4 regions of the Mesorhizobium sp. M1273 genome follow, and region 3 is predicted to be linked to each of the others. Evidence: predicted binding sites of a transcription regulator. Region 3 holds the regulator's gene; each other region holds the start of a gene.
The links. The regulator LexA, encoded in region 3, represses DNA repair genes until DNA is damaged. The targets are predictions, from matches to a motif close to TGTTCNNNNTGTGTTCNG.
Positions count from the first base shown of each region.

Region 1 (7,889 bases), on a different contig from region 3:
GCGAGCGCATCGCCGCGCACGAGGCCGATTTGAAGGACTATGCGCATCAAAAACTGCGCGCCATCAACTCGCTGCGCATCTTCGGCGATGCGCCCGGCAAGGGCGCCATCATCTCGTTCGAGCTGCAGGGTATCCATGCCCATGACGTGTCGATGGTCATCGACCGGCAGGGCGTGGCGGTCCGCGCCGGCACGCATTGCGCCCAGCCGCTGTTGAAACGCTTCGGCGTAACATCCACATGCAGGGCGTCGTTCGGCATGTATAATACCAGGGCCGAAGTCGATGCTTTGGCCGATGCGCTGGAAAAAGCGCGAAAATTCTTCGGGTGACGATCATGGATGATGCCAGCCACACCGCCGAGACCAATTCGGAAGCGACGACCAATGCGGCGGTTTCCGGATCGACAATCCCCGCCGACGAATTGGCGCGGCTGACCGACGACATCGTCTCGGCGCTGAAGACGGTCTACGACCCGGAAATCCCGGCCGACATCTACGAGCTCGGCCTGGTCTACAAGATCGACATCGAGGACGACCGCTCGGTCAAGATCGACATGACGCTGACCGCGCCCGGCTGCCCGGTGGCCGGCGAAATGCCGGGTTGGGTCGAAAATGCCGTCGGCGCCGTCGAAGGCGTTTCCGGCGTCGAGGTCAACATGACCTTCGATCCCCCCTGGTCGCCCGACCGCATGTCGGAAGAGGCACAGGTGGCGGTGGGCTGGTATTAGCATCCGACCAGACAGAGGCTGGCGCACTTGCGCCGGGTACAAAACTTCACCATTTTAGGTGAGGAATCATTCGGCAGGCCTTGAACCTGCAAAGAATGGAGAAGGAAAGACATGGGACGCTTCGCCGTCATCACGATGACCGAAAAGGCTGCCGACCGGGTGCGCGAGATCGTCGCGACCCGTGAGAATGCGCATGGCATCCGCCTTGGCATCAAGAAGGGCGGCTGCGCCGGCATGGAATATACGGTCGATCTGGTGACCGAGCCGAACACCAAGGACGACCATATCGAGCGCGATGGCGCCCATGTCTATGTCGCGCCGGAGGCGGCACTTTTCCTGTTCGGCACCGAGATGGATTTCGAGCAGACGACGCTGCGCACCGGTTTCACCTTCCGCAATCCGAACCAGAGCTCGGCCTGCGGCTGCGGCGAATCGGTCGAATTGAAGCCGGCTGATCTGAAGGCACTGGCCGAGGCGCGCGCTTCGGCCTGACGTTTTCGTTCTCCCCGTCACTATACGGGGAGAAGGTGGCCCGAAGGGCCGGATGAGGGGCCGAGCGTTCGCAATGTTTGCGCCGCCCCACATCTGCCTGCCGGCATCTTCTCCCCGTATAGCGACGGGGAGAAGAACGCTAATCCACCCACATCCCCGTTCGCTTGTGCCAGTCTGCGATCGACTCCTCCGGGTAGACATCGAAAACCTTGTCGCCCTTGCCGATGTCGGGCTCGACCCAGTTCGCCTTGTATTTCAGCATCAGATGCACCTTCTCCGGCGGCTTTGGCAGGTCTGTGTCGATCGCCGAGGCGAAGGGGTGCACCAGCTCCGGCCAGGTCGGATCGTAGAGCCAGAGTGCCGTCCCGCATTTCATGCAGAAGTTCCGCTCGCCGGTCGAGGTCTCGCGTTGCGGGTGCTCGTCGTCCTCGATCTCGGCGCGGTAGACGCCGAGATGGCGCTTGCCCTGGATTTTCAGCGTCTCGTAATCGGCGCCGAGATTGATGGCAAAACCGCCGCCGCCCTGCTGCTTGCGGCAGATCGAGCAGTAGCACAGCATGAACGGCACCGGCGTGTGGCTTTCCACCTCGAAACGCACGGCATTGCACCGGCAGGACCCTTTGAGCAGAAGCGGCATGAGAAACTCCGACGAAAGTGATTTGAACTTTGTCAGGATGGCGCCGGTTGCGGCGATGACAAGGGGAAATCCGGGTGACATGATCGCCGCATGGACAACGAGCGCATAGAAGAGCTTTTCGAAGGCCTCGGCCCGGTCAGTATCCGCAAGCTGTTCGGCGGCAGGGGCATCTATTTCGACGGCGTCATCGTCGCCATCGTCATCGGTGGCGAATTGATGCTGAAGGCCGACGCCGAAAGCGCCCCGGAATTCGAAGCGGCCGGCTGCCGGCAATGGACCTATACCGGCTCGCGCCACGGCAAGCTCGTGTCGATGCCCTATTGGAGCGTTCCCGACAGCGCGTTCGACGATCCCGACGAGATGGCGATCTGGGCGCGCCGCGCCTACGAGGCAGGACGGCGCGCCGGCAAATAGGCTGCGTCATGCTTCGGCAATTCCGGGCCGCACTTCATGCCAGGTCCCGCGCCTCGGGCACGAGCGCCAGCGCTTCGGCAAAGCCAGCGCTGGTGAAGGCGGCACTCTCGACGACGAGCATAGCTGCGGCAATGCCTTCGCGCAGTGCCGCGCACAGCGTCAGGCCGCGCAGCAGGGCAGCGATCGTGGCGCCTGCCAATGCGTCGCCGGCGCCGGCAGCATCGGTCCGCTTTTGCAGCGGCGGTGGCGAGATCGAGAACGCGCCCAATTCGTCGAAACCGAGCACTGGTTCGTCGCCGGCGGTGATCACGCCGCTTTTCAGCCCGGCGCGTCTCAGGCCGTCGACGATGCCTTGATCGATTTGGACGCCGGCGAGCATGCCGGCCTCGCGCCGGTTCATGAAGGCCATCGCCAGACGGTCGAGCACCGGCGTCAGCCGCGCCGCTTTGTTGGGCGAGACCGCAAGCGCAAACACCGGCTTGCCGGCGGCGAGTGCCGCCAGCCGCTCCAGCGCGGTCGACGGCAGGTTGGCGTCGCACAGCACCGCGTCGGCCGAACCGATCGCTTCCCGCACCTTGGCACGGCGGATCTGCTTGGGAAGCGCCAGCTCGTAGAGCACCATGTCGGCAAGGCCGGCGATCAGCCCGCCGTCGCTGTCGATCAGCATCGTATGGCTTGGCGTTGCTCGGTCGAGGAACACCGCCGACAGGTCGGTAATGCCGGCCTCGGTGACGGCGCGTAAAACCGTGTCGCCAAGGGCATCGCCGCCGCGCACCGAAAGCAGCGCGGCCGAGGCGCCGCGTCGCACCGCAAAGCGCAAGGCGTTGAAGACGGCACCGCCGACATGCTCGCGCATCGTGCCGGGGTTGGAAGCGGCCGGCACGAAGGCGCCGGCAACCCGGCCGCGCCGCTCGATATAGGCGCCGCCCACGGCCAGGATCGTCGGGGATTTGATCATGCCGTCAAAATGCCCTTTAGCTGTTGCCCGGGGAGACTAGGTCGCCGGGCGGAACCCTGCAATCGCGGGTCCGATTCGGTCGGTAACGGCAACGGCGCCGCATGCGAGGTGAGATACATCCGAAGCAATAATTGCGAAACAAAAATAGAACAAATAGGGATATGCGTTATTTTTCAAACCCTTGGTGCTCATTGACAAATGAGAACAAATGAGGTACATTCTTTTAAGGATTGCGGGATTGTCCGGCCTCCATTGACGACCACGGGGTGATGTATCATGGCTCAGAATTCTTTGCGGCTTGTAGAGGACAAAGCGGTGGACAAATCAAAGGCTCTGGATGCGGCGCTGTCGCAAATCGAGCGTGCCTTCGGCAAGGGCTCGATCATGCGGCTCGGCGCGAACGAGCAGGTCGTCGAGATCGAGACGGTGCCGACCGGCTCGCTTGGGCTGGACATCGCGCTTGGCGTCGGCGGCCTGCCGCGCGGCCGCATCGTCGAGATCTACGGGCCGGAAAGCTCGGGCAAGACGACGCTGGCGCTGCACACGGTGGCCGAAGCCCAGAAGAAGGGCGGCATCTGCGCCTTCGTCGATGCCGAGCACGCGCTCGACCCGGTCTATGCCCGCAAGCTCGGCGTCGATCTCGAAAACCTTTTGATCTCGCAGCCCGATACCGGCGAGCAGGCGCTGGAGATCTGCGACACGCTGGTGCGCTCCGGCGCCATCGACGTGCTGGTGGTCGATTCGGTGGCGGCGTTGACGCCGCGGGCGGAAATCGAAGGCGAGATGGGCGATTCGCTGCCCGGCCTGCAGGCCCGCCTGATGAGCCAGGCACTGCGCAAGCTCACCGCCTCGATCTCGCGCTCCAACACCATGGTCATCTTCATCAACCAGATCCGCATGAAGATCGGCGTCATGTTCGGTTCGCCCGAGACGACGACCGGCGGCAATGCGTTGAAATTCTATGCCTCGGTCCGCCTCGACATCCGCCGCATCGGCTCGGTCAAGGATCGCGACGAGGTCGTCGGCAACCAGACCCGCGTCAAGGTCGTCAAGAACAAGCTGGCGCCGCCCTTCAAGGTGGTCGAGTTCGACATCATGTATGGCGAGGGCGTCTCCAAGACCGGCGAGCTGGTCGATCTCGGCGTCAAGGCGGGCGTGGTCGAAAAGTCGGGCGCCTGGTTCTCCTACAATTCGCAGCGTCTTGGCCAGGGCCGCGAAAACGCAAAACTGTTCCTGCGCGACAATCCCGACACGGCGCGCGAGATCGAGCTGGCGCTCCGGCAGAATGCCGGGCTGATCGCTGAGAAATTCCTTGAGAACGGCGGCTCCGAAAGCAGCGATGACGGTTTCGAGGACGACGCTGGGGTGATGTAGGGCAAGCGACGCCTCGCTGAGCCTCAGCCAGGTTTCGATTTGATGTTTTGATTTTGAGTTTGCGTAATCGATGCGTTTCGAACCGCCGGCCCAGGGCCGGCGGTTCGCGTTTGACGGCGAGGCAGACGCATTTCAAGGCGCTGGTGAAAGCCGGGATTTGAGCCCATTTGGTGTTTCTGGACAGGCTGCGGTGCGACCGCTAAAAGGCCATGTCTATTTTCCGCCGGCAGCCGGCGGTTCTCTCGAAAAGGCAGTATTCATGAGTGGCGTCAACGAGATCCGGTCGGCATTTCTCGACTATTTTCGCAAGGAAGGTCACGAGGTCGTCGCGTCAAGCCCGCTGGTGCCGCGCAACGACCCGACGCTGATGTTCACCAATGCCGGCATGGTGCAGTTCAAGAACGTTTTCACCGGTCTGGAGAAGCGGCCGTATTCGCGCGCCACGACCGCCCAGAAGAGTGTTCGCGCCGGCGGCAAGCACAACGACCTCGACAATGTCGGCTACACCGCGCGCCACCTGACCTTCTTCGAGATGCTCGGCAATTTCTCCTTCGGCGACTATTTCAAGGAGCGGGCCATAGAGCTTGCCTGGAACCTGATCACCAGGGAGTTCGGGCTGAAGAAGGACAAGCTGCTGGTCACCGTCTACCACACCGACGACGAGGCGGCCTCGTACTGGAAGAAGATCGCCGGCCTTTCGGACGATCGCATCATCCGCATCGCGACTTCGGACAATTTCTGGGCAATGGGCGACACTGGACCTTGCGGGCCGTGTTCGGAGATATTCATCGACCGCGGCGAGCATATCTGGGGCGGCCCTCCCGGCAGCCCCGAGGAGGATGGCGACCGTTTCCTTGAATTCTGGAACCTGGTGTTCATGCAGTACGAACAGGTGACGAAGGACGAGCGCGTCGACCTGCCGCGTCCGTCGATCGACACAGGCATGGGCCTCGAGCGCATGGCATCCATCCTGCAAGGGGTTGAAAGCGTCTTCGAAACCGACCTGTTCCGCCACCTGATCGACGCTGCGTCGTCGGCGCTTGGCAAAGGTCCGGATGCGGGCACCGTCGCATCGTTCCGTGTCATCGCCGACCATTTGCGTTCGTCCTGCTTCCTGGTCGCCGACGGCGTGCTGCCGTCCAACGAAGGACGCGGCTACGTGCTTCGTCGCATCATGCGCCGCGCCATGCGCCACGCGCAGTTGCTCGGCGCCCGCGATCCGCTGATGTGGCGCCTGGTGCCGGCACTGGTCCGCGAGATGGGTCAAGCCTACCCGGAACTGGTGCGCGGCGAACAGATGATCACCGAAACGCTGAAGCTTGAGGAAACTCGTTTCCGCAAGACGCTGGTGCGCGGCTTGGGCTTGCTTTCCGAGGCGACGGAAAAGCTGGCCTCCGGCGACATGCTGGATGGCGAGACAGCGTTCAAGCTCTACGACACCTATGGCTTTCCGCTCGATCTGACGCAGGACGCGCTGCGCCAGCGCAACATCTCGGTCAACCTTGCCGGCTTCACCGAGGCGATGGAGCGGCAGAAGGCGGAGGCGCGCAAAAGCTGGGCCGGCTCCGGCGACGTGGCGACCGAGACGGTATGGTTTCCGGTGCGCGAGAACGCCGGCGCCACCGAGTTCCTCGGCTATGAGACCGAGCAGGCGGAAGGCCTCATCCAGGCGCTGGTCAGGGACGGCAAGACCGTCGACAGCGCCGGCAAAGGTGACGCCGTTGCCGTGGTTGTCAACCAGACGCCGTTCTATGGCGAGTCCGGTGGCCAGATGGGCGACACCGGCGTCATTTCGGGCGACGGGTTCTCGATCGAGATATCCGATACCCAGAAGAAGGCCGATGGGCTTTTCGTCCATCTCGGCAAGGTGGCTACCGGCACGGTCAAGACGGGCGCGACCGTCGAGCTGAAGGTGGACCACGCGCGTCGCTCCAGGCTGCGCGCGAACCATTCCGCCACGCATCTGATCCATGAGGCGCTGCGCGAGGTGCTGGGTACCCATGTGGCGCAGAAGGGCTCGCTGGTTGCGCCCGAGCGTCTGCGCTTCGACATCTCCCACAACAAGCCGATCTCGCCTGACGAGCTCGAAGAGGTAGAGCGCATGGCAAACGAGATCGTCGTTCAGAACGGCCCTGTAACCACGCGGCTGATGTCTGTCGACGACGCCATTGCCGAAGGCGCCATGGCGCTGTTTGGCGAGAAATATGGCGATGAAGTGCGCGTCGTTTCGATGGGCACGGGCTTGCATGGCGCCAAGGCCAACCGGCCTTATTCGGTCGAGCTATGCGGCGGCACGCATGTCAGGGCGACCGGCGATATCGGCCTGGTGCGCATCCTGTCCGACAGCGCGGTCGCTGCCGGCGTGCGCCGCATCGAGGCGTTGACCGGCGAGGCGGCCAGAAAGCATCTCGACGAACAGGACAAGCGGCTGAAGGCGGCCGCCGCCGCGCTGAAGATTTCGCCGGCCGATGTGCCGGCCCGCGTCGAGGCGCTGCTCGACGAGCGCAAGAAGCTCGAAAAGGAGCTGACAGAGGCGCGCAAGAAGCTGGCGCTGGGCGATCGCTCGCCAGCCGGTGTGCCTGCGGAAAACGAAACCATTGCCGGTGTCGGTTTTCTCGGCAAGGCGGTATCGGGCGTCTCGCCAAAGGATCTTAAGCCGTTGGCCGATGCCGGCAAGAAGTCCCTCGGCTCCGGCATCGTCGTCTTTGTCGGCGCCGGCGAGGACAACAAGGCGAGCGTCGTCGTCGCCGTCACCGATGATCTGACCGGCCGCTTCAACGCCATCGATCTGGTGCGCGTCGCGTCCGCGGCATTGGGCGGGCAGGGCGGCGGCGGGCGACCCGATATGGCTCAGGCCGGCGGCCCGGACGCCTCGAAGGCCGAAGACGCGATCGCTGCGGTGAAAGCGGCTCTCGAAGCGGCGTGAACCTGCACCGGGGGCGGCACGGCCGAAATGGCGCGCCGCCCAGCGGATATCTCTGAGGGCCGATATGCCGACGCTGACGATGTATCAGGTCGATGCCTTTGCCGAACGGGCCTTCCAGGGTAACCCTGCCGCCGTTCTCCTTTTAGAGGAATGGCTGTCGGAGCAGGTAATGCAGGCCATCGCCAACGAAAACAATCTTGCTGAAACCGCGTTTGTGCGGCCGAATGGCAAAGGTTGGGATTTGCGCTGGTTCACGCCGGTCCACGAAGTCGACTTCTGCGGCCACGCCACTCTTGCGGCCGCCCATGTGCTGGCTACGGAATACAATGGTCAGGGCGAAATGGCCTTCGCCACCCGGGTC
Region 1 is NZ_JAMYLV010000014.1:141,518-149,406, reverse strand. It holds gene NKH30_RS17370 (cysteine desulfurase) at 1-329, shown strand, start outside; gene NKH30_RS17365 (SUF system Fe-S cluster assembly protein) at 335-727, shown strand; gene sufA (Fe-S cluster assembly scaffold SufA) at 839-1,219, shown strand; gene NKH30_RS17355 (GFA family protein) at 1,359-1,856, opposite strand; gene NKH30_RS17350 (TfoX/Sxy family protein) at 1,947-2,270, shown strand; gene NKH30_RS17345 (PfkB family carbohydrate kinase) at 2,305-3,228, opposite strand; gene recA (recombinase RecA) at 3,505-4,602, shown strand; gene alaS (alanine--tRNA ligase) at 4,862-7,528, shown strand; gene NKH30_RS17330 (PhzF family phenazine biosynthesis protein) at 7,593-7,889, shown strand, end outside.
Region 1: a site for LexA is predicted at 3,363-3,380, ahead of recA (recombinase RecA). Genes of this name have one in related genera too.

Region 2 (7,889 bases), on a different contig from region 3:
TCCATGACGAGTGCGACGTGTTCGAGGAAGGAGCGCAGCGATTCGTACTCCTCCATGGAGCGGATCAGTTCTTTTAAGTTCTCGAGCCGGCCGGGCGCTTCAACCGAGCGGTCGTTCTTCCACATGTCGGTGTAGCCGCTCTCCTCGAGAATGGTCTCGGCGAGCTCGGTGTGCGGCGTGGTTTCCAGCGCCTTCTGCCAGCGCTCGAAATTGGCCGATACCTCGCGCAGTGCGGCGCGCGGCTTCGGCTTCAACTCGTCGCTTTCGGCGAGTTTTGCCGCCGCCTCCAGCATCGGGATGCGCAGGGCGCGTGCGGTGTCGTGGATCTGGCGGATGGTGGCCTCGCCAAGGCCGCGCTTCGGCACGTTGACGATGCGCTCGAAGGCGAGGTCGTCGGCGCCTTGCGCGACGACGCGGAAGAAGGCCAGCGCATCGCGGATTTCGAGGCGCTCGTAGAAGCGCGGGCCGCCGATGACGCGGTAGTTGAGGCCGAGCGTGACGAAGCGGTCCTCGAATTCGCGCATCTGGAAGGAGGCGCGGACGAGGATCGCCATGTCGTTGAGATTGTGCTTCTGGCGCTGATAGGCCTCGATGGTCTCGCCGACGGCGCGGGCCTCCTCCTCGGAATCCCAGGCGGCGTGGACATGCACCTTCTCGTCGTCCTCGGCGATCTTTTCGGTGAACAGCGTCTTGCCGAAACGGCCCTCATTGTGGGCGATGAGGTGGGAGGCGGTGCCGAGGATGTGCGCGGTCGAGCGATAGTTGCGCTCCAGCCGGATGATGGTGGCGCCGGGGAAATCCTTGTCGAAGCGCAGGATGTTGTCGACCTCGGCGCCGCGCCAGCCATAGATCGACTGGTCGTCGTCGCCGACGCAGCAGATATTTACGGTGGACAGGCGCGGGCTTCCCTCCCCCTCGAGGGGAGGGTGGCCGGCCGAAGCCCGGTCGGGTGGGGTCCGTGCGGCAGTGCTCGACCTACCGGCGGCAGTGCTCGACGCTCTAGCGGTGCCTTCTGCGGCAACCCCCTCCGCCCGCTTCGCGGGCACCTCCCCCTCAAGGGGGGAGGATTGCGGCCGTTGTGCCAACAGCCGCAGCCACATGTACTGGGCGGTGTTGGTGTCCTGATATTCGTCGACGAGGATGTAGCGGAAGCGCTTATGGTATTCCTTCAGCACGTCCGGATTGGCGCGGAAGATGCGGATCGGGTGGCATAGGAGATCGCCGAAGTCGCAAGCGTTCAGCGTTTTCAGCCGCTCCTGATAGGCCTTATAGAGCTCGCGGCCCTTGCCGTTGGCGAAGGCACGGGCATCGCCCTCGGGGATGTCGGCGGGACCGAGGCCCTTGTTCTTCCAGCCGTCGATCATCTGGGCGAACTGCTTGGCCGGCCAGCGCTTGTCGTCCAGCCCTTCGGCCTGGATAAGCTGCTTGATCAGGCGCACCACGTCGTCGGTGTCGAGAATGGTGAAGTCGGATTTGAGCCCGGCCAGCTCGGCATGTCTGCGCAGCAGCTTCACTCCAATCGAGTGGAAGGTGCCGAGCCACGGCATGCCCTCGACATTGCCTTCGCCGATCAACAGGCCGATGCGCTGCTTCATCTCGCGCGCCGCCTTGTTGGTGAAGGTGACGGCGAGGATCTGCGAGGGGAAAGCCTTGCCGGTGGCAAGGATGTGGGCGATGCGGGTGGTCAGGACGCGCGTCTTGCCGGTGCCGGCGCCGGCCAGCACCAGCACCGGGCCTTCGGTGGTTTCCACCGCCAGCCGCTGCTCGGGGTTGAGGCCGTTGAGATAATCGGGCGCGTTGTTCTGGTTGCTGCGGGCAGCCATGGCGCGCGCGGCAATGCCCGACGGGGCCGCGGGCCGCGCGTTCGGTTCGTCAAAAAAGGGCATGTCTTCCGAAAAGCCGGACATCTCCCCCCGAATGTAGTGATTCGGCAGCGAAAGGCCAGAAGTGTCTCCGTTTTGTTCTCTGTCCAGTCGGTAGACTCACAATCTGAATGGGTCCGCTAACCAAAACGCCGGGCTTGCTGAGGGTCGGCACCGTAAAACGCCGAGCTTGCTTGACAGGGGAAGCGGGCCGGAGAAAGTTGCGTGGGGGCAGGAGCGCAATGCCGGGTTGCCCATGGACGCGTCGCGGAGCGCACCAGTCGAAGGAGCACCGTCTTGGCTGTGGTCATTACCTCCCTGATCCTTTTCCTCATCGGCCTGGCGGTTGGCGGCGGCGGCATCTGGCTCGTGACGCTGGGCGGCAGCTGGTACTACGTCATCGTCGGTCTAGCTTTCCTTGTCGCGGCCTGGCTGCTCTACAGGCGCAGATCCACGGCGCTGTGGCTCTACGCGGCGATCGTGCTCGGCACGCTCGCCTGGGCGGTCTGGGAGATTGGCTTCGACTGGTGGGAGCTCGGCCCGCGCGGCGGCATCATCGTGCTTGTCGCGCTATGGCTGTTGACGCCATGGGCGCGGCGCGGGCTTACCGGTCCCGACGGACGCGCGCCGCTTATCCTCGCCGTGCTGGCATCGCTTGCCGTCGCCGGCTATTCGATGACGACCGATCCAAAGGATATTGCGGGTGAACTCAACACCGACAAGGTGACGCCGACGGCCGATCTTGGCGGCAACGTGCCGGCTGGCGAATGGCACTATTACGGTCGCACGCAATATGGCCAGCGCTATTCGCCGCTCGACCAGATCACCGCTGAAAACGTTGCCAATCTGCAGCCGGCCTGGACCTACCGCACCGGCGACGTGAAAGGGCCCGACGACATCGGCGAGACGACCTATCAGGTGACGCCGCTAAAAATCGCCGACACGCTCTACATCTGCACGCCGCATAATTTCGCCATCGCCATCGATGCCGCGAGCGGCAAGGAGAAATGGCGGTTCGATCCGCAGGTCAAGCTCAACAAGGACCGCCAGCACCAGACCTGCCGCGGCGTGTCCTATTATGCCGATGCCAAGGTCGCCGCCGGCCAGCCCTGTGCCACACGCATCTACCTGCCGACATCCGACGCCCGGCTGATCGCGCTCGATGCGGCGAATGGCCAGGTCTGCCCGACTTTCGCCGAAGGCGGCACGCTGAACCTGCTCGCCAACATGCCATATCCGAAGCCGGGCTATTATTATTCGACCTCGGCGCCGCTGATCGTCGCCAACAAGATCATCGTCGGCGGCGCGGTCAACGACAATTATTCGACGCAGGAGCCGTCCGGGGTCATCCGTGCCTACGATGCCGACACCGGCGCGCTGTTGTGGAATTGGGATTCCGGCAATCCGGACCAGACGACGCCGCTGCCGCCGGACCAGACCTACACCAACAACTCGCCCAACATGTGGTCGACGGCAAGCGCCGACGAGAAGCTCGGCCTGCTTTATGTGCCGCTCGGCAACAAGACGCCGGACCAGCTCGGCGCCGGGCGCAGCGCCAATGACGAGAAATTCTCCTCGTCGATCACCGCGCTCGATCTCAACAGCGGACAATTGCGCTGGGTGCGGCAGACCGTGCACCACGATCTCTGGGACATGGACGTGCCGGCGCAGCCGACGCTGGTCGACATCACCACGGAAAGTGGCGTGGTGCCGGCGCTGGTCGGGCCGACCAAGCAGGGCGACCTCTATGTGCTCGACCGGCGCAGCGGCGAGCCGATCGTTCCGGTCAAGGAAGTGCCGGCACCGGGCGGCGCGATCGAGGGCGACCATACCTCGCCGACGCAGCCGGTCTCGGATCTCAGCTTCAGTCCGAAACCGCTGACCGGTGCCGACATGTGGGGCATTACCATGTTCGACCAGCTGGCCTGCCGGATCGAGCTCCGGAAGTTGCGCTATGAGGGCCGCTACACGCCGCCGTCGCTGCAAGGCTCACTGATCTATCCCGGCAATTTCGGCACCTTCAACTGGGGCGGCGTGGCAGTCGATCCGGTCCGGCAGGTGATGTTCGGCATGCCGACATACCTGGCGTTCATCTCCAAGCTGGTGCCGCGCGCCGACGTGCCGCCGCCCGGTGACACCAAGGGCAGCGAACAAGGCCTGAACCGCAATGACGGTGCGCCTTACGCAGTGATATTGAAGCCGTTCCTGTCGCCGCTCGGCATTCCCTGCCAGGCGCCGCCCTGGGGCTATGTGGCGGGTGCCGACCTTCGGACCGGCAAGATCGTCTACAAGCATCGCAACGGCACCGTCTACGACATGACGCCGCTGCCGCTGCCGTTCAAGGTCGGCGTGCCCGGCATTGGCGGGCCGATGATCACTGCCGGCGGCGTCGCCTTCCTCGGTGCGGCGGTCGACGACTATGTGCGCGCCTATGACCTGACGACCGGCAAACAGCTCTGGCAGGCGCGGCTGCCGGCCGGCGGGCAGTCGACACCGATGACCTACACGGTAGCCGACGGACGCCAGTTGGTCGTCATCGTTGCCGGCGGCCACGGCTCGGTCGGTACCAAGCCGGGCGACTATGTGATGGCCTATACGCTGCCGAAATAGAGAAGTTCCTTCAGAGCCCGAGATGCCCTTTCAGGTCGGGTACCGATGCAAGTACCTCACTGGTCAGCTGCGGGCCGGCGGCTGTCTCGGCCTGCTGGACCAGCATCGTGCCGGCCTGGCTGATCTGAGCGAGCGTGAGGCCTGATGCCTTGAGTATGGCGACGCCGTTGATCAGCGCGCCGGTCTTTTCGCCGAGAGCGCCGCCGAGCGCGCCCTCCAGCGAGGACAGGAGGCCACCACCGGAAGCCGCGCCGGGAGCCATGACATCATATTGCTTGGCCAGGGCGTCGGCTCCCGGGATTTTGGCAAAGAAGCTGGACAGAGTCGTGCCTTCCGCCTCGTGTTCGAGCACCGAGAAAATCGTGCCGGCGACCTTTTCCGTCAAAGCCTGGTTGAGACCGGATTTCTGGGAGACGGTGTTGATGATGTCCTGAACGTCCATGACCTTTCCTCAGGCTTTGGTGTTTGCGGGCGGGTGCCGGTTGGCGCGGATCTTGATCAACGATCGTTTGAAGGCGGTGAAGGCAGTGAACCGCAGCGCCAGCAAAGCCATAGCGGCGAGGGCGAACCCACTTGCCAGAAGCGGGGAGGGAAAGGTCATGGGCGTGTTCCTTCGTCGTCAATCAGGCATTCTTTTCCCGCCAAATGGCCATTGTCGTTCGCCAAATGGCCCGAGTGAGGCATAGCCCGGTAACTTCTTTTTACATTGTGGTGCGTGCATTTAGCATTGCCACAAAGGACCAAAATTTAACGACAGTGGGGCTAGCGGCATCACGGCCCTCGTGCAGGGACTTATGGCAGCCTCACTCAGCCGTGACTGGACCAGGCAAGCTTCGGCTCTATGTTGCCGCGGGGGGCGCCGACGAGAAGCGCGCCATGACAACACCTGCCGAACCCACCGCCGCCGAGCCTGTCATTACCCAGGCGATGATCGATGCCTATGACGAATACACGCACCTGACGCTCGACCGGCGGCGCTTCATGGAGCAATTGACCAGGCTTGCCGGATCGGGTGCGGCAGCTGCCGCGATCGCGCCGCTGCTGGCGGCGAACTCGGCCCAGGCGGCAATCGTGGCGGAAGACGATCCGCGTGTGAAAGGTAAGGACATCAGCTCTCCCGGCAGCGCCGGCGAGATGAAGGGCTATCTGGTCAGGCCGGCGGACCAGACCGGCAAGCTTGGCACCGTCATCGTGGTGCACGAGAACAGGGGTCTCAACCCGCATATTCGCGATGTGGCGCGGCGCGTGGCGCTGGAAGGGTTCGTGGCGCTTGCGCCGGACTTCATGACACCGCTCGGCGGCACGCCGGACGATGAAAACAGGGCACGTGACCTGTTTTCCCAGCTCGATCCAGCACAGGTCGCCGCCAATGCCGTGGCAACCGTCGCCTACCTCAAAGGCTACAAGGACGGCAACGGCAAGGTCGGCGCCGTCGGCTTCTGCTGGGGCGGCGGCACGGTGAACATGCTGGCCGTCAACGCGCCGGACCTCGCCGCCGCCGTCGCCTATTACGGCATGCAGCCACAGGCCGAGGACGTGCCGAAGATCAAGGCCGCGCTCATGCTGCATTATGCCGGGCTCGACACCCGCACCAATGCCGGCATCGATGCCTTCAAGAAGGCACTCGACGCGGATCATGTCGAATACTCGGTCTATGTCTATGAAGGCGCCAACCATGCCTTCAACAACGACACGTCGGCGGCCCGCTATGACAAGAAGGCGGCTGACCTCGCCTGGGGCAGGACGATCGCTTTCCTCAAGGAGAAACTGGCCTGATCAGTCCGGCGCCGGCTTATGGAACGCCACGCCGGCCACCACCAGGGCGATGCCAAGGCAGTCGGTGAGGCTCGGCACCTGCCGTAGCACGATGACGCCGATCAACGTTGCGGTGACCGGCAGCAATGACAGCATCAGCGCGAAGCTGGAGCGCGGCAGCCTCGACATGGCAAGCTGGTCGCAAATATAGGGAATGACCGACGAGCAGATGCCGACGCCGACCCCCGCAAGCAGCAGCGGCGGCGCCGAGAAAGCCGGCAGAGCATCGGCGAAACCGATCGGCAGAACGACGAGAAGGGCGACCGCCATGGCGGCACCCAGCCCGGCGATGCCGTCACCAGCGCCGGCGCGCGCGACGCGGTGGCCAAGAACGATGTAGCCAACGAACAGCGTGCCGTTGAGGAAGGCCCAGAACAGGCCGACGGGATCGCTCGACCATTTGACGTCGATCAGCAACAGGGTGCCGGCGACAGCGATTGCGAGGGCGGCGAGATTGCGCGGGCTTCTGAGACCAACAAGCGCGACGCCGATCGTGCCGACGAATTCGATCGCTGCCACCAGCGAGATCGGCAGCCGATCGAGCGCCAGGTAGAAAGAACAGTTCATCACGCCAAGGCAGGCGCCGAAGGCCACAAGCAGCAACTGCGTCGAGCGATCGGCGCGGGCGAAGACCGCCCACGGTCGGGTCAGCGGGGCAAAGACGAGCGCCGCGGTGGCAATGCGCAGCCACGCCATGCCGAGCACGCCGACATGCGGGAACAGCAGCACCGCGAAGGCCGGTCCGAGATAGTGGAACACGGCGCTGACGCCGAACCAGAGATGCGGCGGGACCGCGTTTGCCAAGATAAAGGCGGGGCCGGCGAGTGCCGGACTTGCTGCGGGGGCTTGCGTCCGATCTTGCATGGGATCAGTATCGCAGGCGATTTTTGCCATTGATATGGATAATGGCCGGGCATTTCGGCCATTTCCTTTCCGAAAGAAAGGAGCATTCCGCTGAAACGCCTTCGAAATGAAAATAGCGATCTGGATCCGGCGGACCTGAAAATCCTGCGCCTGCTGGAAAAGGACGCGCGCACCAGCACCGCCGAACTGGCGCGGTCGGTCGGCCTGTCGGCGCCGAGCGTGGCCGAGCGCATCAAGCGGCTGCAGGAGAGCGGCGTGATCGAGGCCTACACGGTGCGCATCAATCCGGCCGCGCTCGGCATGAAATTGTCGGCGTGGCTGCGGATCAGGCCGGTGCCGGGCCAGCTCGCTGTCGTGGCCGAAATCATCCGCGACCTACCGGAAATCGCCCAATGCGACCGGGTCGCCGGTGAAGACTGTTTCATCGCGCTGGCGCATGTCGCCTCGGTGGCCGAGCTCGAGCGGGTGATCGACCGGATCATTCCGTTCGCGATGACCAATACGGCGATCATCCAGTCGTCGCCGGTGGTGCCGCGATCGCCGCTGGGTGCGGTGAAGCGCCAGCCTTGACACTTGGGATCGTTCGTCAGCACATCATCAGAAATGCAAACCGGACGGCCGGTCTGTTTTTTCCCCCACCGTTCAGGCGTGGCCGCGTTTCATCCGCGCCTGCTTCAGGATGGCGCGCCAGCGGATCATGGCGAAGGGGATCGGCTCGTTGTTGTTGGCGATGTGGAA
Region 2 is NZ_JAMYLV010000012.1:99,290-107,178, forward strand. It holds gene NKH30_RS15295 (ATP-dependent helicase) at 1-1,907, opposite strand, end outside; gene NKH30_RS15300 (glucose/quinate/shikimate family membrane-bound PQQ-dependent dehydrogenase) at 2,160-4,472, shown strand; gene NKH30_RS15305 (hypothetical protein) at 4,483-4,914, opposite strand; gene NKH30_RS15310 (hypothetical protein) at 4,924-5,073, opposite strand; gene NKH30_RS15315 (dienelactone hydrolase family protein) at 5,349-6,248, shown strand; gene NKH30_RS15320 (EamA family transporter) at 6,249-7,151, opposite strand; gene NKH30_RS15325 (Lrp/AsnC family transcriptional regulator) at 7,242-7,721, shown strand; gene NKH30_RS15330 (hypothetical protein) at 7,794-7,889, opposite strand, start outside.
Region 2: a site for LexA is predicted at 1,949-1,966, ahead of NKH30_RS15295 (ATP-dependent helicase). Genes of this name have one in related genera too.

Region 3 (7,889 bases):
GCTTCGGCTGAGGCGGCAGACCACCCCGAAACCGTGGCTAGTGCCGCATGAGCGCCCCGCAGGATCGCGCGTGCCTCACCGCTGAGCAGCGCCGCCGCCTTCTCGTCGACCGGCAGCGGCCGTTCGACGAAAAGGAATGCAGCCCCTTCGACAAGTTCGACCAGCGTTTTGGCGCGCTCCTTCAGGCCCGGCAACGCGGCAAGCAGTTGCGCCCTGCGTCTGTCGTCGAGGCGAGCGGCGATTGCCGGGCCGCCTTCTAGATAGGGCAGAGTGGCGATGAAGATGTCGAGCAGCGCCGCGTCGTTCATCCGGCGCATATGCACGCCGTTAAGCGCCTCGAGCTTGGCGAAGTCGAAACGGGCGGCGCCCTTGTTGACGTCGCCAATGTCGAACCATGTAATCATGTCGGCGATCGACATGATCTCATCGTCGCCGTGGCTCCAGCCAAGCCTCGCCAGATAGTTGAGCAGCGCCTCCGGCAGGTAGCCCATGGCGCGATAGGCTTCGACGCCAAGCGCACCGTGCCGCTTCGACAGCTTGGCGCCGTCGGCACCGTGGATCAACGGGATATGCGACATCGACGGCACCTCCCAGCCCATGGCGTGATAGATTACGGTCTGGCGTGCGGCGTTGGTCAAATGATCGTCGCCGCGGATGATGTGGGTGATGCCCATGTCGTGATCGTCGACGACGACGGCATGCATGTAGGTGGGATTGCCGTCCGAGCGCAGAATAATGAAATCGTCGAGATCCTTGTTGGGAAAGCGCACGTCGCCCTGGACGCGGTCATGCACCACCGTCTCGCCGTCTGTCGGCGCCTTGATGCGGATCGCCCCCTTGGCGCCGGGCGGCGCCTCCGACGGGTCGCGGTCGCGCCAGCGCCCATCATAGCGGGGCGGAAGCCCCTTGGCTCGCGCTGCCTCGCGCATCGCCTCCAGCTCCGCCGGCGTCGCGTAGCAGTAATAGGCCTTGCCCACGCGCACCAGCTCCTCGGCCACCTCGCGATGGCGCGGCGCGCGCTCGAACTGCGAGACAGGCGCGCCGTCCCAGGTGAGTCCGAGCCAGGAAAGCCCGTCGAGAATGGCTGCCGTCGCCGCATCCGTCGACCGCTCACGGTCGGTATCCTCTATACGCAGCAGCATCGTGCCGCCCGTGTGCTTGGCGTACAGCCAGTTGAACAGCGCCGTGCGCGCGCCGCCAATGTGCAGATAGCCGGTGGGCGAGGGGGCAAAACGGGTGACGACCTTATCGGGCATGGAACTCTCAGGCGGGCGAAGGAAGTGGGTTTGCGGACTTTCGCGCGTTGCGCGTTCATGTAGCATAGGAGGTCGAGGGCGCAAGGGGCAGACCCGACGGCTGTGCGAGGCCGTGGTGCGGGCGAGGGCGAGGACGTTGGCAGCGACGTCAGCGAACGCTTGCTGTTTGCCGCTCCCCCGCCTGTCCTGCCGGCACCGGCATTGCTACCTGCTCCGCGCTTCGATGCTCCGTCGCTGCCGGCCAGCGACCCAGCAACGGTTCTCGTGCCCGCGGGCGAGCCTATCGTACGCCTGCGCAGGCGTTTCCGCCTCCCGTCACCGTCCCGTATCCGCAACAGCGTAACCACAGCGGCCGGTCTGGAACTCGACCGCGGCATCGCCTTCCTGCTGGTGCCGGTGTTCCTCGCATGCGGGGTGGTCGTTTATTTCGGGCTGTCGGTGGAGCCGGCCTTTCCACAGCCGATCGCAATCGCGCTCCTCGCGACCCTTTGTGCCGTCGTCTCGCGGTCATGGCCCAGGGCGCGCCTGTGCTTCATGGTGGCGCTGCTCTGCGCGCTTGGCGTACTTGCCGCCAAGTTCGAAACATGGCGTGTCGGAACGCATATGCTCGGCTCCGAAATCTCGACGCGGCTGACGGGTCGCGTCGTATCGTACGAGCCCATGGCGAGCGGCCGCATCAGGCTGACAATCGATGTGATCTCAACGGCCAGGCCGACACTGCGCTACATGCCGGAACGGGTCCGCGTTTCGGCGATGAAGATACCGGCTGAGCTGACCGCCGGTTCCGAGATCACCGGCTATGTGCGGCTGCTGCCGCCGACCGGCCCGGTGCGGCCCGACAGCTATGATTTCTCGTTCGACAGCTATTTCGCCGGTATCGGCGGCAGCGGCTTTTTTCTCGGCAATCCGAAAGTCGTGTCGTCGGGCAGCATGCCGCTTGCCGCGCAGCTTTCTTCCGCGATCGAAGACGCGCGCGAATCCATCGCCGACCATATCCGCAGCCGCATCGGCGGTGCCGAGGGCGAGATTGCTGCTGCGCTGATCGTCGGCGTGCGCGCCGGCATTCCCGAGGAGATCAACGAAGCGATGCGGCGCACCGGCATCTACCACATCATCTCTATCTCGGGGCTGCATATGGCGTTGGTCGCCGGCACCATCATGGCGCTGCTGCGGGGTGCCTTTGCGCTGTTTCCCGATTTCTCATCGCGACGGCCGGTCAAGAAGTATGCCGCGGCCGCTGCGCTTTTCTCGATTACGGCCTACCTCGTCTTTTCCGGCATTGTCGTGGCGGCCGAACGCATCATGCTGGCGGTGATGCTTATCGCCGTGCTGTTCGACCGGGCCGCGCTCACCATGCGCAACCTGGCGATCTCGGCCATCGCGGTCATCCTGGTGTCGCCGCACGAGGTGGTCGGTCCGAGTTTCCAGATGTCCTTCGCCGCGACGGCGGCCCTTGTCGGCGCCTACGCAGGCTGGTCCGATTACCGCGCCGGCAGGGCCACCACGCCGCCGCCGCGGCAGTCGCCGCTACGCTTTGCCACTCGAAAGGTCCTGCTGGGCATGTGCGGTCTGGCGATGACCTCGATCATTGCAGGGAGCGCCACGGCGCTTTTCGCCATATGGCATTTCCAGCGCGTGGCGCCGCTCAGCCTGTTCGCCAATCTGGCCATCATGCCCATCGTGTCACTGGTCGTCATGCCCTTCGCCGTTCTCAGCGCGCTGGCGATGCCGTTCGGTGCGGATGGCCCTTTTCTCTATGTCATGGGCAAGGGGCTGACGGCGATGATCGCCCTGTCCGGGTGGATCTCGGAGCGCTCGCCGATCGATGCGGTCGGGCTGATTTCGCTGAGATCCGTCCTTCTGGTGACGATCGCCCTCGTCATTGCCAGCATGGCGACGACGTGGTTGCGGCTGGCGGCACTTCCTTTTGCGCTCGCCGGCTTGCTGACGACAACGCAGACACGCATACCCGACGTATTGGTCTCGGAGGACGCACGGCTGGTCGCGCTGCCGATCGGCAGCGGTGAACTCGCGGTCAACCGGGCACGCCCGAATGAGTTCACCATCGACAACTGGAAACGCGCGCTCACATCAGAGGCTATCGTCGCGCCGGAAACACCTGGAAAGAACGACCCGCAATTCGACATTGCCGATCCGGCCGACCTACCGCCGGGCATGCCGTTCATTTGCACGGACGGCCTCTGCCTTGCCAGGCATCCATCCGGCGCGATCATCGCGCAAGCCAAGGACCGCGATACTGCGCGGCCAGCCTGCGCCTTTGCCAGCTTGATCGTCATCGACGACGCCACCGCCCATAACCCCTGCTACTACGACCGGCTGGTCCTCGTCGTCACCAAACGGCAACTGGCGCGCGCGGGAAGTGCCGCCGTCTATTTCGATCCACAAGCGGCAACACGCGCCGAGATCCGCTTCGCCGTCGAAAAATCATACCGGCCCTGGCACGTGCAGCGGAAATTTTCACGCGCGGCACGGGGCCTGCCGCCATACCGCCGGGCCGACAACCCCAAAGCCGGCGCCAAGGGCGGAGCTCAGTAGCGGCGGATCAGTCCGACGAGCTTGCCCTGCACCTTGACCCTGTCTGGTCCGAAGATGCGCGTCTCGTAGGCCGGATTGGCGGCTTCCAGGGCGATCGAGGCGCCCTTGCGGCGGAACCGCTTCAGCGTCGCTTCCTCCTCGTCGACCAGTGCCACCACGATCTCACCGGGGCTCGCCGTATCGGCATTGCGGATGATCACCGTGTCGCCGTCGAAAATGCCGGCCTCGATCATCGAATCGCCTTTGACCTCAAGCGCATAATGCTCGCCGCCCATGATCATATCCGGCGGCACCGAAATCGAATGCGTCTGGTGCTGGATGGCGTCGATCGGCACACCGGCAGCGATGCGGCCCATCACCGGGATCGAAACGGCGGCGACGACATCGTCGTCATTTCCGGCTGCGGGCACGCGCGACGATGTCGGCTTGCCTTGCCGAGGGGCGCCTTGCCCAAGACTGCCCTGGATGACACTCGGCGAGAACTTGCGTGCCGCATTGAGGCCGGGGGCGATCGAGTCAGGCAGGCGTAGCACCTCCAGCGCACGGGCCCGGTTGGGCAAACGGCGAATGAAGCCGCGCTCCTCCAGCGCCGTAATCAGCCGGTGGATTCCGGATTTGGAAGCCAGGTCGAGCGCTTCCTTCATCTCGTCGAATGAAGGCGGGATACCGCTTTCCTTCAACCTTTCGTGGATGAACATAAGCAGTTCGTGTTGTTTGCGTGTCAGCATAGCGACCCCCAACAGAATCAGAAAAACAAACCCAGAACAAACACTATCTGTTCCAGTTGTGTTCCGCAACTGTTTAAAGTTTAATGAATGCGTTAAGGCTCGGGAAACAAACGACGTCCCCTACCGGCGTACCGCATTTTCACCGCCGCGAGCCTCATCGCCTTGATTCTGCTTTCGTTTGCGCCCTTCTGGCCTCCTAGAAGGCGGCACTGGCATCGGCCGTCGGTCGGCAAAAGGCACGGAATTGAACCCGTATCGACTGTGCGGTTTGGTCAATGCACCGTGAACGAAACGAACTCAAAACGCCAACCTCGGGTTAAGTCCCGGTTTCCACCGCCTGGTCAGGCTGCTTCTCGCCGGTGGAGCCTTGCTGCGCGCAACCAGGTAATGGAAGAACAGTCGATGCGTGTCCGGCGTTGCGTTGGATCTTGGGGGAGCAGACAAATCATGACAGGAATTCCCGATCTCGTGGCCATAAAGGCGATGGATGCCGCGGATCCGCTGCGCGCGATGCGCGACCGCTTTGTGTTGCCGCAAGGAGTGATCTATCTCGACGGCAATTCGCTAGGAGCTGCTTCACGTGCCGCTTTCGATGAACTGCACAAAGCCGCGACCGAAGAATGGTCGCATGATCTCATCCGCGCATGGAACACGGCCGGCTGGTTCAACATGCCGCTTGAACTTGGCGACCAGCTCGGGCGCCTGATCGGGGCCGCGGCCGGCCAGACAGTGGTCTGCGACACGACATCGGTCAATATCTACAAGCTGCTGCACGCCGCCATGGCCATGCGACCGGAGCGGCAGGTCATCGTCGCCGAGGGCGATAGTTTTCCGACGGACCTCTACATGGCCGAGGGTGTGGTTTCGACGCGAAAAGATACGCTGCTGCGCCTCTCGGGAGTCGACGCGCCGACCATCGAAGAGCTGATCGACGAACGCACCGCTGTGGTGCTGGTCAACCACGTCAACTATAAGTCGGGCGAACTGCGCGACATGCCGGCGCTGACGCGCAGGGCTCAGGAAGCCGGGGCGATGATCGTCTGGGATCTCTGCCACACCGCCGGCGCGATGCCAGTCGAACTCGACAAGGCAAACGCCGATTTTGCCGTTGGCTGCACCTACAAATATCTGAATGGCGGCCCGGGCGCGCCTGCCTTCATCTATGCGGCTGAGCGGCATCTTTCCGACATCCAGCAGCCGCTCACCGGCTGGTGGGGCCATGCACGGCCCTTCGCATTCGAGCCAGGCTATGCGGCCGGCACCGGCATCCGCCGGTTTCTGTGCGGCACGCAGCCGGTCTTGTCGATGCGCACGCTGAAGGGCGCGCTCGACATCTGGAACGATGTCGACATGACGGCGGTGCGCAAGAAGAGCATCGCGCTGGCGGATCTGTTCATCGAGCTTGTCGAGGCAAAGTGCGGCACGTACGGGCTCACGCTCGAAAGCACGCGCGATGGGGAAAAACGCGGCAGCCAGATTTCATTCATGCATGAGCATGGCTACCAGGTCATGCGCGCGCTGATCGAACGTGGCGTGATCGGCGATTTTCGCGCGCCATCGACCATGCGCTTCGGCTTCACCCCGCTCTATATCGGCTATGCCGATGTCTGGCAGGCCGTCAAAGTGCTTGAGGACATCCTGCACACCGGTGCGTGGAAGGATGCGCGCTTCGCCATCAAAGCAGCTGTCACTTGAGATTGATGCGAGAGCTGGAATCGTGAGGCTGGCGACGACGCGCCGCGCGATGCTTACGGCTACGTTGCAAGGCCATATGCCAGGGAGGGCGCAGGGTGTTCGAACGTCACATTGCCGATTGGGACAACGCCTATGCCAACGGCGCCAACATAGCCGGCAGCGATCGCTGGCCGGCGGCCTGGATCGAGCCCGCGCGGGTTTTCCGCGACGTGCTTTCGACCGAGGGCAGGGCGCGGCTCGACATGGCCTATGGCGACAACCCACGCAACCGGCTCGATCTTTTCCTGCCGGCCATCAAGCCCAAGGGACTCGTGGTGTTCGTTCATGGCGGCTACTGGATGGAATTCGACAAGAATTTCTGGTCGCATCTTGCCGCTGGCCCTGTTGATCGCGGCTATGCGGTGGCGATGCCGTCCTACACGCTCTGTCCGCAGATACGCATTGGCGGCATCGTCAAGGAAGTCGGCGCGGCGATCGGCAAGGCGGCGGCGATGGTTGCAGGGCCGCTGATGCTGACCGGGCACTCGGCCGGCGGCCATCTTGTTAGCCGGATGGTTACGGCGACGACGCCGCTGGCGACCGAAGTGGTCCGGCGCGTTCGTCATGTGGTGTCGATCTCGGGGGTGCACGATTTGCGCCCGATCATGCGCACCGGCATGAACGAGACGCTGGCGATCGATGAGGCCGAGGCGCAGGCCGAAAGTCCGGTGCTGCTGCGCCCGATGGACAAGGCCCGCCTGACCTGCTGGGCCGGCGGCGGCGAGCGCGCCGAATTCCTGCGTCAGAGCGCGTTGCTGGCCAACATCTGGATCGGCCTGGGTACCGCGACCAGCTCGGTGGTCGAGCCTGACCGGCATCATTTCAACATCATCGACGGTTTGGCCGATCCAGACCATCCGCTGACCCGGACCTTGATTTCGGAGTGAGGCAGGTTCAGCGTAGCATCAGTACGTCGCAGGGGGAGCCCGCCGCCGCGGCAGGCGCGAACGGCGCGCGAACGATCAGCCCGTCGGCATCGGCCAGCATTTTCAGCATCGAGGAGTCCTGGATGCCGAACGGCGTCGCCACGAGCGTACCGGCGTCATCTATGACAACAGCCCGCAGATAATCTTGCCTGAGATCGTTGGCCGGCATGGCGGCACCGAGCCGTGCCCGACGTATATCCTGCTGAAAGGCGCGGCCGCCGAGCCGCGCCAGCAGCGGCTTCAGGAAGAGCTGAGTGCAGACCAGGCTTGCCACCGGATTGCCGGGCAGGCCGATGCAGCGAATGTCTCCCAGCCGCCCGAACATCAGTGGCTTGCCCGGCCGCATGGCGATCTTCCAGAAATCGAGCGTCATGCCTTGCCCGGTCAGCACGTCATGGACGAAGTCGTGGTCACCGACCGAGGCACCGCCCAGCGTGACGATGACGTTCGCGCCAGCCTTCACGGCCTTTTCAACCAGCGCAGCGATCGCCTCCCTGCGGTCCGGCGCGATGCCAAGGTCGAGCGCGCGCGCACCGACCGACTGTGCGGCAGCGGCGACACCATAGGCGTTGGAGGAGATGATCTGGTCGGGGCCAAGATCGCTGCCCGGCGGCAGTAATTCGTCGCCGGTGGCGATGATGGCGACCAGCGGCCGTTTGACCACGCGCACCTCGGGGTGATTGGCCGAT
Region 3 is NZ_JAMYLV010000022.1:13,353-21,241, forward strand. It holds gene gltX (glutamate--tRNA ligase) at 1-1,256, opposite strand, end outside; gene NKH30_RS21680 (ComEC/Rec2 family competence protein) at 1,359-3,812, shown strand; gene lexA (transcriptional repressor LexA) at 3,806-4,540, opposite strand; gene kynU (kynureninase) at 4,988-6,235, shown strand; gene NKH30_RS21695 (hormone-sensitive lipase) at 6,331-7,161, shown strand; gene NKH30_RS21700 (molybdopterin molybdotransferase MoeA) at 7,169-7,889, opposite strand, start outside.

Region 4 (7,889 bases), on a different contig from region 3:
TCGGCTGTTTCGTCGCCGACCAGAACATGAGCGTCCTCGACGGCTCGATCGGCATCCTGCCCCGCCGTGTCATGGTGGACGCCGACAAGGCCGATGCGGCGCGGCGCATCCTGACGGATGCCGGCATCGCCAACGAGATCCGCCAAAAATAATGTCCGCGTCGCCCGCTGCCCTTGTCCCGGACATGCCGGCTCATACGGTCGATGCCTTTCATCGCGGTCGCTTCTGGCTGGTTCAGCCGAGAAAGGCAGGCCACCGCGCCGGCATGGATGCGATGATGCTGGCGGCTGCCGTGCCGTCCTCCTTCGCCGGGCGGCTTGCCGATTTTGGCGCGGGCGCTGGTGCGGCCGGCCTGGCGGTCCTGTCGCGCTGCCCCGGGGCCGCGGCCGTGCTCGTCGAGCGTTCCCCGGGAATGGCGGCCTTCGCCACCACCACGCTTGCCCATCCCGGCAATGCGCATCTCAGCGACCGCGCCTCGGTGCTCGTCGCCGATGTCGCGCTGTCGGGCCGGGCGCGAACGGCCGCCGGACTTGAGGACAACAGCTTCGATTTCGTCATCATGAACCCGCCGTTCAATGCCGCCGAGGATCGCGCGACGCCCGATCCGCTGAGAAAGGCCGCGCATGTCTCGGAGGATGGGCTGTTCGACAGCTGGATCCGCAGCGCGGCCGCGGTGGTCAGACCGGGCGGCGGGCTGGCCGTCATCGCCCGGCCGGAACAGCTCGGCGCCATCCTCGATGCCATCGCCGGCCGCTTCGGCGATGCCGAGATGCTGGCCGTCCATCCTCGCCCCGAAGCGGCGGCGATCCGCATCGTCGTCCGGGCAGCACTCGGCGCACGCGGCAAACTGTCGATCCAACCACCGGTGATGCTGCATGCCTATTCAGGCAATGGCCCTTCGGAGCGGGCAGAGCTGATCAATAACGGGCTGGCGTCGCTGTTCGGAGACTGATCCATTCTGATTGCCGGGGTGACGGCATTGCCGTTGGCCGGCGAATTCCTACATGCCTCAAGCAAATCGACCGGAGACCGCCCCCTCGTGAAACGCCTTTTCAACCGCCTGCTGCCGAAATCCTGGCGCTCCGCCGTCGTCACCATTCCGGTCATCCGGCTGCACGGCACGATCATGCCCGGCGGCGGCCAGTTCCGGCCGAGCCTGTCGCTCGCTTCCACCGCCGGCCTTCTCGAAAAGCTGTTTTCCTTCGACGCGCCGGCGGTCGCCATCTCGATCAATTCGCCAGGCGGCTCGCCGGTGCAGTCGCGGCTGATCTTCAGGCGCATCCGCGACCTGGCGAGCGAGAAGAACAAGAAGGTCCTGGTTTTCGTCGAGGACGTGGCGGCGTCGGGCGGCTACATGATTGCGGTCGCCGGCGACGAGATCTTTGCCGACCCGTCCTCCATCGTCGGCTCGATCGGCGTGGTGTCGGCCTCGTTCGGCTTTCCGGAGCTGTTGAAGAAGATCGGTATCGAGCGCCGCGTCCACACCGCCGGCCAGAACAAGGCGGTGCTCGACCCGTTCAAGCCGGAAAAGAAGGAGGACGTCGAGCGCCTGAAGGCGCTGCAACTGGAGGTCCACGAGACCTTCATCGACCTCGTCAAGGACAGGCGCGGCAGCAAGCTCAAGGACGATCCCGACCTGTTCACCGGCCTGTTCTGGACGGCCAAGAAGGGGCTTGAACTCGGGCTGGTCGATGCGCTCGGCGACATGCGCAGCGTGCTGAAGAGCCGTTTCGGGCCGAAAACCCAGCTCAAGCTGATCACCGCGCCGCGCGGCCTGTTCGGCCGCTTCGGCCTGTTCGGCTCGAGCTTTTCGGCGCCCGATGTCGCCGCCGCCGCGGCAAGCGGCGTCATCGATGCGGCGGAAGAGCGCGCGCTGTGGGCGCGCTTCGGGCTTTGAAAAGCCGGTGAAAGCGTCTAGCATTAATCATCAACCGACCCGACCGGCGGCCTTGCCGGCTTTGCGAGGGAGGAGTTTGACATGCCGCAGATCATTTTCTTCGCCGTCGTCGGCATTGCCGCCTATTTCGGCTACCGCTCCTTCGTCAGGGAAGCCGAGCGTGTGACCGCCAAGGTGCGGCGTACCGAAAAGCAGGCCGCCAACGGTACAATGGGAACATTGGTCAAGGACCCGAAGACCGGCGAATACCGTCTGGCCAAGGATTGACCGTCGTCCCCCTCGCGGCCGAGCCAGTGAACGCCGAGGCCGGCATCCGGGTTTCGCATGCGCACGCCAAGATAAATCTCGCGCTGCACGTCACCGGCCAGCGCGCCGACGGCTATCACACGATCGAAAGCCTGGCTGTGTTCACGCGCTTCGGCGACCGCATCGAAACGGAACTTGCCGACAGCGATGGGTTTTCCATGTCCGGCAAATACGCCTCCGCGGTGCCGGTCGACGACAATAATCTGGTGGTGAGAGCGCGCGATGCACTGCGGCGCGAGGCCGGTCCCCAGCACGCACCGGCTGTCGCCATCAGGCTCGAAAAGAACCTGCCGGTCGCGTCCGGTGTCGGCGGCGGGTCGAGCGATGCGGCGGCTGTGCTGCGCGCCCTGGTCCGGACCTGGAGGCTCGACATCGGCGATGCCGAACTGGCGCGGATCGGCCTGTCACTCGGCGCCGACGTGCCGATGTGCCTCGCAGCCAAGCCGCTGATAGCCCGCGGCATCGGCGACGAGCTGACGCTCGTGCCGGGTTTCCCGGCGCTGGGTCTGGTGCTCGTCAATCCCGGCACTGCCGTCTCGACGGCCGACGTGTTCGAGGCGCTTGGCCGCCGCGACAATGCGGGGCTGCCGCCGCTGCCGCGCAACCTCGACTTCCACAGCATCCGCAACTGGCTGGAGATCACCCGCAACGATCTCGAGCCTGCGGCGCGCGCAATCCAGCCCGCCATCGGCAAGGCGCTTTCCGTGCTCAACAAGGCCGGAGCCGGTTTTGCCAGGATGTCCGGTTCAGGCGCCACCTGCTTCGGGCTGTTCGAGACCGGCAATGTGGCCAAGCGCGCGGCCGTCGATATCCGCGGCCGCCATCCCGACTGGTTTGTCGCGGCGACGCGAAGCGTGACATCGGAGGCTGACGCCCATGGCCAGGATTGACGAGAGCCGCCCCTTCGTTCCCGTGCGCATCGCGGTACTGACCGTTTCCGATACGCGCAGCCTCGCCGACGACAAATCCGGGCAGACGCTGGCCGACCGCATTGCCGAGGCCGGCCATGTCCTGGCCGCCCGCGACATCGTCACCGACGACCGCTACAAGATCCGCGACAAGGTCCTGGGTTGGTCAAGGGACGGAGCGATCGATGTCGTCATCACCACCGGCGGCACCGGCTTCACCGGCCGCGACGTGACGCCGGAAGCGCTGGAGCCGATCTTCGAAAAGCGCATGGACGGCTTTTCCGAAGTGTTCCACCGCATCTCCTACGACAAGATCGGCACTTCGACGATCCAGAGCCGGGCAACCGGCGGCGTCGTCAACGCCACCTTCGTTTTCGTGCTGCCGGGCTCGCCCGGCGCCTGCAAGGACGCCTGGGACGGCATCTTGAAGCCGCAGCTCGACTATCGGCACATGCCCTGCAACTTCGTCGAGATCATGCCGCGGCTGGACGAGCATTTGCGGCGCGGCTGAGAACCGAGGTATCAGCCAAGCGACCTCGGTTTAGCGAATGACCGGCTCGCCGTGAAAACGCCGGCGCGACGGCGGCGAGACGCCGAAGCCGACTTCCATCATCAGCCGCGGCGTGCGCGTCGGCACGGTGCCCATATGGAAGCCGAACGGATCCTCGACAAAGCCGAGGCCGGCCGGCCCGGTCAGCGTGACCGGGCTCTGCTCGCCGTAGACGCCCAGCACCTCTTCCGCCGAATGGCCGACCAGCAGCGTCAGCTGATGCTTCAGGATGCGGCGGTTGTGGGAGCCGCGGACATAGACATGCGGCCCAGTGTCGGCGTCGACCGGCACCAGGTAGAAAAAGAATTTCAGCATGCGCCAGTCGTCGAGGTCGAAATGGTATTTGCCGAGCGAGGCCATGTTCTTGTCGGCGTCCGAGACGCCACCGGTCGGAAAGCTCCACCAGACGCGGGTGGTGATCAGCTTGGCCTGGCTGCCGAGATAGTGCGCTGCGATATCGAGAAGCAGCGGATCGCGCTGCACGGCGACCGCAGCGTTGCAGTCGAGGACCCGTTCGAAATAGTGACCGCTGAGCAGCGGGCGGCTGAAATGCTTTTCGGCATCGGTGTGTTTTTCGGGCAGGAATTCCAGCCGGCGGTCGAAATTGCCGAAGCATGGCGTGCGCTCGGCGAAGCGGGCGATCTCCTCATGGATGGCGGCCGGCAGCATCAGGCCCGAATAGAGCCCCTCCGTCCGCAGGGCGCCGACGACGGCATCGCGATCGACGCCGGCGAACATCGTTTCACCGACATTGCGCGCCGGTGGAACCGGCTTCGCACCGCGCCAGTGCAGGCGCCGCGCCGGCATGGTGCGGGCCAGCATGAACATCGGCAGCCATGCCGGATTCTCGCGAAGGTCGGAAAGATAGGTCGGGATGCGGGCGGCGATGCGGCGCAGCATGCCGCCGTTTCGTGCGATCGCCTCGAGGCTTGCGGCGCCGGACTTGTCAGGGCTTGAAAGGGTCATCGGGGTCCTCAAAATATCGAGGGAACAGCATCGACGACAGTCGTCGTCACCGCTCCGGCACACCCCAAACCCATTCGCCCGTATCGCCGGAAATGGTAACCCCCGGCCAGATTTTGTGCAATGCACAATAAGCGACGACCCGCCAGAAAATTTGTCTGGGCGGAGTTCCCATAACCGGGACGGTAAGCCGTCACTTCCGCGGCGCGACCCAGATCTCGGCGTGGAGCCTCCTGGTCGCCAGGCCGCGGGCGATCGCTTCGGCGCTGCGGGCGTTCTTTGACAGCGCCGCGGCCTGACGCTTGCTGATCACCAGGCCTTCGGCGAGAGCGCGATTTCCGGCAAAGACGCGCGACAGGAACGGCGCGCGGCTGCCGCGTGCCCGCGAGAACCGCGCCGCCATGGTTTGCCTGGCGGTATGGGCGACGACCTCGTCGATCCAGCCCTCCCCCAGCCGCGCGCCCGGTTCCAGCAAAAGCAGCCAGTCGCCCTTGGCCTGCCTGATGCCGGCGGCGATGCCGCCGCTGACATAGTGGCAGCCGGCATGTTCGGCGACGCGGTGCGTCTGATCGGTCGAGCCGGTGTCGCAGACGAGAACGTCGCGCACCACGCCTTCGACCGCGCCGCCGATCAGCGAGGCGAGCGTGCGGGCAAGGCCCTCCTCGTCATTCAGGGTTTCGATCAGGACGCTGAGCATGTTTAGCCGAATAGCGGAAAGCGGTGGGCAGCGCCAGTTTTTGCGGCGCACCGCGAGAAAGTTCTTGCTTTGTTCTCATCGATACGATAGGAATACATTCATGAGCAGAGCGATTCGACAGCGGGCGGACAGTCCCTGGGAAAGGGCCAAGATGGAACAGATCGTGCGTGCCGATATTGCAGCCTTCGGCGCTGGCAGGGCCGAAATGGCGAATGCGATGATCGAGCAGAGCGGCATGCGTGTCCGTCCGGACCGCAACCGCGGCAGGTCGGCGGGCATCAATCCGTCCGGCCGTTTCGAGCCGGTCAGCCGGCATGTGTTCGACGATGGATGGAATTCGCTGGAGGAGCTGCCGCCGTTCAAGACCGAGGTACAGGTCGAGAAGCCGCGCACCATCATCACGCGCAACGAATCGCCCGACATCTCCTTCGACCGCTCGATCAACCCCTATCGTGGCTGCGAACATGGCTGCGTCTATTGTTTCGCGCGGCCGACGCACAGCTTCATGGGGCTGTCGCCGGGGCTGGATTTCGAATCGAAGCTGTTTGCCAAGCCGGATGCGGCGCGGCTGCTCGACAAGGAATTGTCCAGGGATAATTACCAGCCGCGCACCATCGCCATCGGCACCAACACCGATCCCTACCAGCCGATCGAGAAGCAATACCGGATCATGCGCGAGATCCTCGAAGTGCTGGAGGCGCGCGGCCATCCGGTCGGCATCGTCACCAAATCGGCGCTGGTGACGCGTGACATCGACATTCTGTCGCGCATGGCCGAACGCGGGCTGGCCAAGGTGGCGTTGTCGGTGACGACGCTTGACCGCATGCTGGCGCGCACCATGGAGCCACGCGCGTCGACGCCGACCAAGCGGCTGGACGCGATCAGGCAGCTTTCAGACGCCGGCATTCCGGCCTCGGTGATGGTTGCGCCGATCATCCCCGGACTGACCGACCCGGAGATGGAGCGCATCCTCGATTCGGCGCAGGCAGCGGGGGCACGTGAAGCCGGCTATGTGCTGCTGCGCCTGCCGCTGGAGGTCGCGCCGATCTTCAAGGACTGGCTGCTGCGCCATTATCCCGATCGTTATCGCCACGTCATGTCGCTGATCCGTTCGATGCGCGACGGCAAGGACTACGATTCGGAATGGGGCAAGCGCATGAAAGGCTCCGGCCCCTATGCCTGGCAGATCGGCCGGCGTTTCGAGATCGCTGCCAAACGGCTCGGCCTCAACGCCGAGCGGCGCTCGCTGAGGACCGACCAGTTCATCCCCGCCGCCAAGGCTACCGAGCAGCTGATGCTGCTGTGACAAAGCGTCTCGCGCCAGCCGCTTGAAGCGGCCGCAGCAGGCGAAAAATCCCGTCCGGCCTGTCCTGTCCCCGGGCTTGCAGACGGTAGCCCCCTCCTGGTCCGGTGCCCCGCCCGACCCGGAGGGGACTTGCGGAGAATCGGAGCCGATGCGAACCTCGCCGCACCATGGCTCGCCCGCGTTCCGATTCTCCGCTTCTCTTCGAAATCGTCGAGAAACCCGACTTCTCGTTCGAGACGAGGGCGATGGCCGAAGGCCTTTGGCCGGTGGCGGGGATGGACGAGGCCGGCCGCGGCCCGCTCGCCGGGCCGGTGGTGGCGGCAGCGGTGGTGCTCGATCCCGCCAACATCCCCGACGGCCTCGACGATTCCAAGCGGCTGACGCATTTGCAGCGTGAGGCGCTGTTCCTGAAAATCCTCGGCTCCGCGCTCGCCGTATCGATGGCCTCGGTCAGCGCCGAAGGCATCGATGCCTCCAACATCCTCAAGGCCAGCCTGGAGGCGATGCGCCGTGCCGTGGCCGGCCTGTCAATCCGGCCGAAGCTGGCACTGGCCGACGGCCGCGACGTGCCGCCCGGCCTGCCCTGCGAGGGCAAAGCACTGATCAAGGGCGACCAGCGCTCGCAGTCGATCGCCGCAGCCTCGATCGTCGCCAAGGTGATGCGCGACCGCATGATGTGCGGCTGCGGCAGCCATCATGCGCGTTACGGCTTCGAGCTGCATATGGGCTACGCCACTGTCCGCCATCGCACGGCGATCGATCTGCACGGGCCAGTGGCGCGGCTGCACCGCGCCTCCTTCGCGCCGTTCCGGTTCGGCGGCACCGAGGTGCTGGAGGAAGAGGGTTTTTCGGATTTGGATTGACATTGCGAAGGCGGCTAGGCGCGGATCTCCTCCCTCGAGGGGAGATGGCCGGCAGGCCAGAGGGGGTCGCCTCGCGTGAAGCGCCAACGTTCTCTTTCGTTCCATAGGGCGTCGCGCCAGGACGTGCCGACCCCCTCTGTCGCCTTTGGCGACATCTCCCCCTCGAGGGGGGAGATTACGCGCTCAGTCGCTTTCGCCAACAAAAAAGCCGCCAGGTTTCCCGGGCGACTTTCGATGAATTTCTCGTCGAAGTCGCTTAATTCAGCTTCGACTTCAAATCCTGCAGCGAGGCGTTGAACAGGTCGGCGCCGGCCTTGGCGTCGATCTTGCCGGCCAGCAGCGCCCGCGCGGCTTCGACCGCGATGTCGACAGCGCTGGCACGCACTTCGCCGATCGCTT
Region 4 is NZ_JAMYLV010000001.1:256,516-264,404, forward strand. It holds gene NKH30_RS01180 (putative signal transducing protein) at 1-152, shown strand, start outside; gene NKH30_RS01185 (tRNA1(Val) (adenine(37)-N6)-methyltransferase) at 152-952, shown strand; gene NKH30_RS01190 (S49 family peptidase) at 1,040-1,897, shown strand; gene NKH30_RS01195 (membrane protein) at 1,979-2,164, shown strand; gene NKH30_RS01200 (4-(cytidine 5'-diphospho)-2-C-methyl-D-erythritol kinase) at 2,191-3,093, shown strand; gene moaB (molybdenum cofactor biosynthesis protein B) at 3,080-3,622, shown strand; gene NKH30_RS01210 (phytanoyl-CoA dioxygenase family protein) at 3,653-4,627, opposite strand; gene NKH30_RS01215 (glycosyltransferase) at 4,818-5,321, opposite strand; gene NKH30_RS01220 (PA0069 family radical SAM protein) at 5,473-6,627, shown strand; gene rnhB (ribonuclease HII) at 6,795-7,490, shown strand; gene NKH30_RS01230 (F0F1 ATP synthase subunit B) at 7,747-7,889, opposite strand, start outside.
Region 4: a site for LexA is predicted at 5,381-5,398, ahead of NKH30_RS01220 (PA0069 family radical SAM protein). Genes of this name have one in related genera too.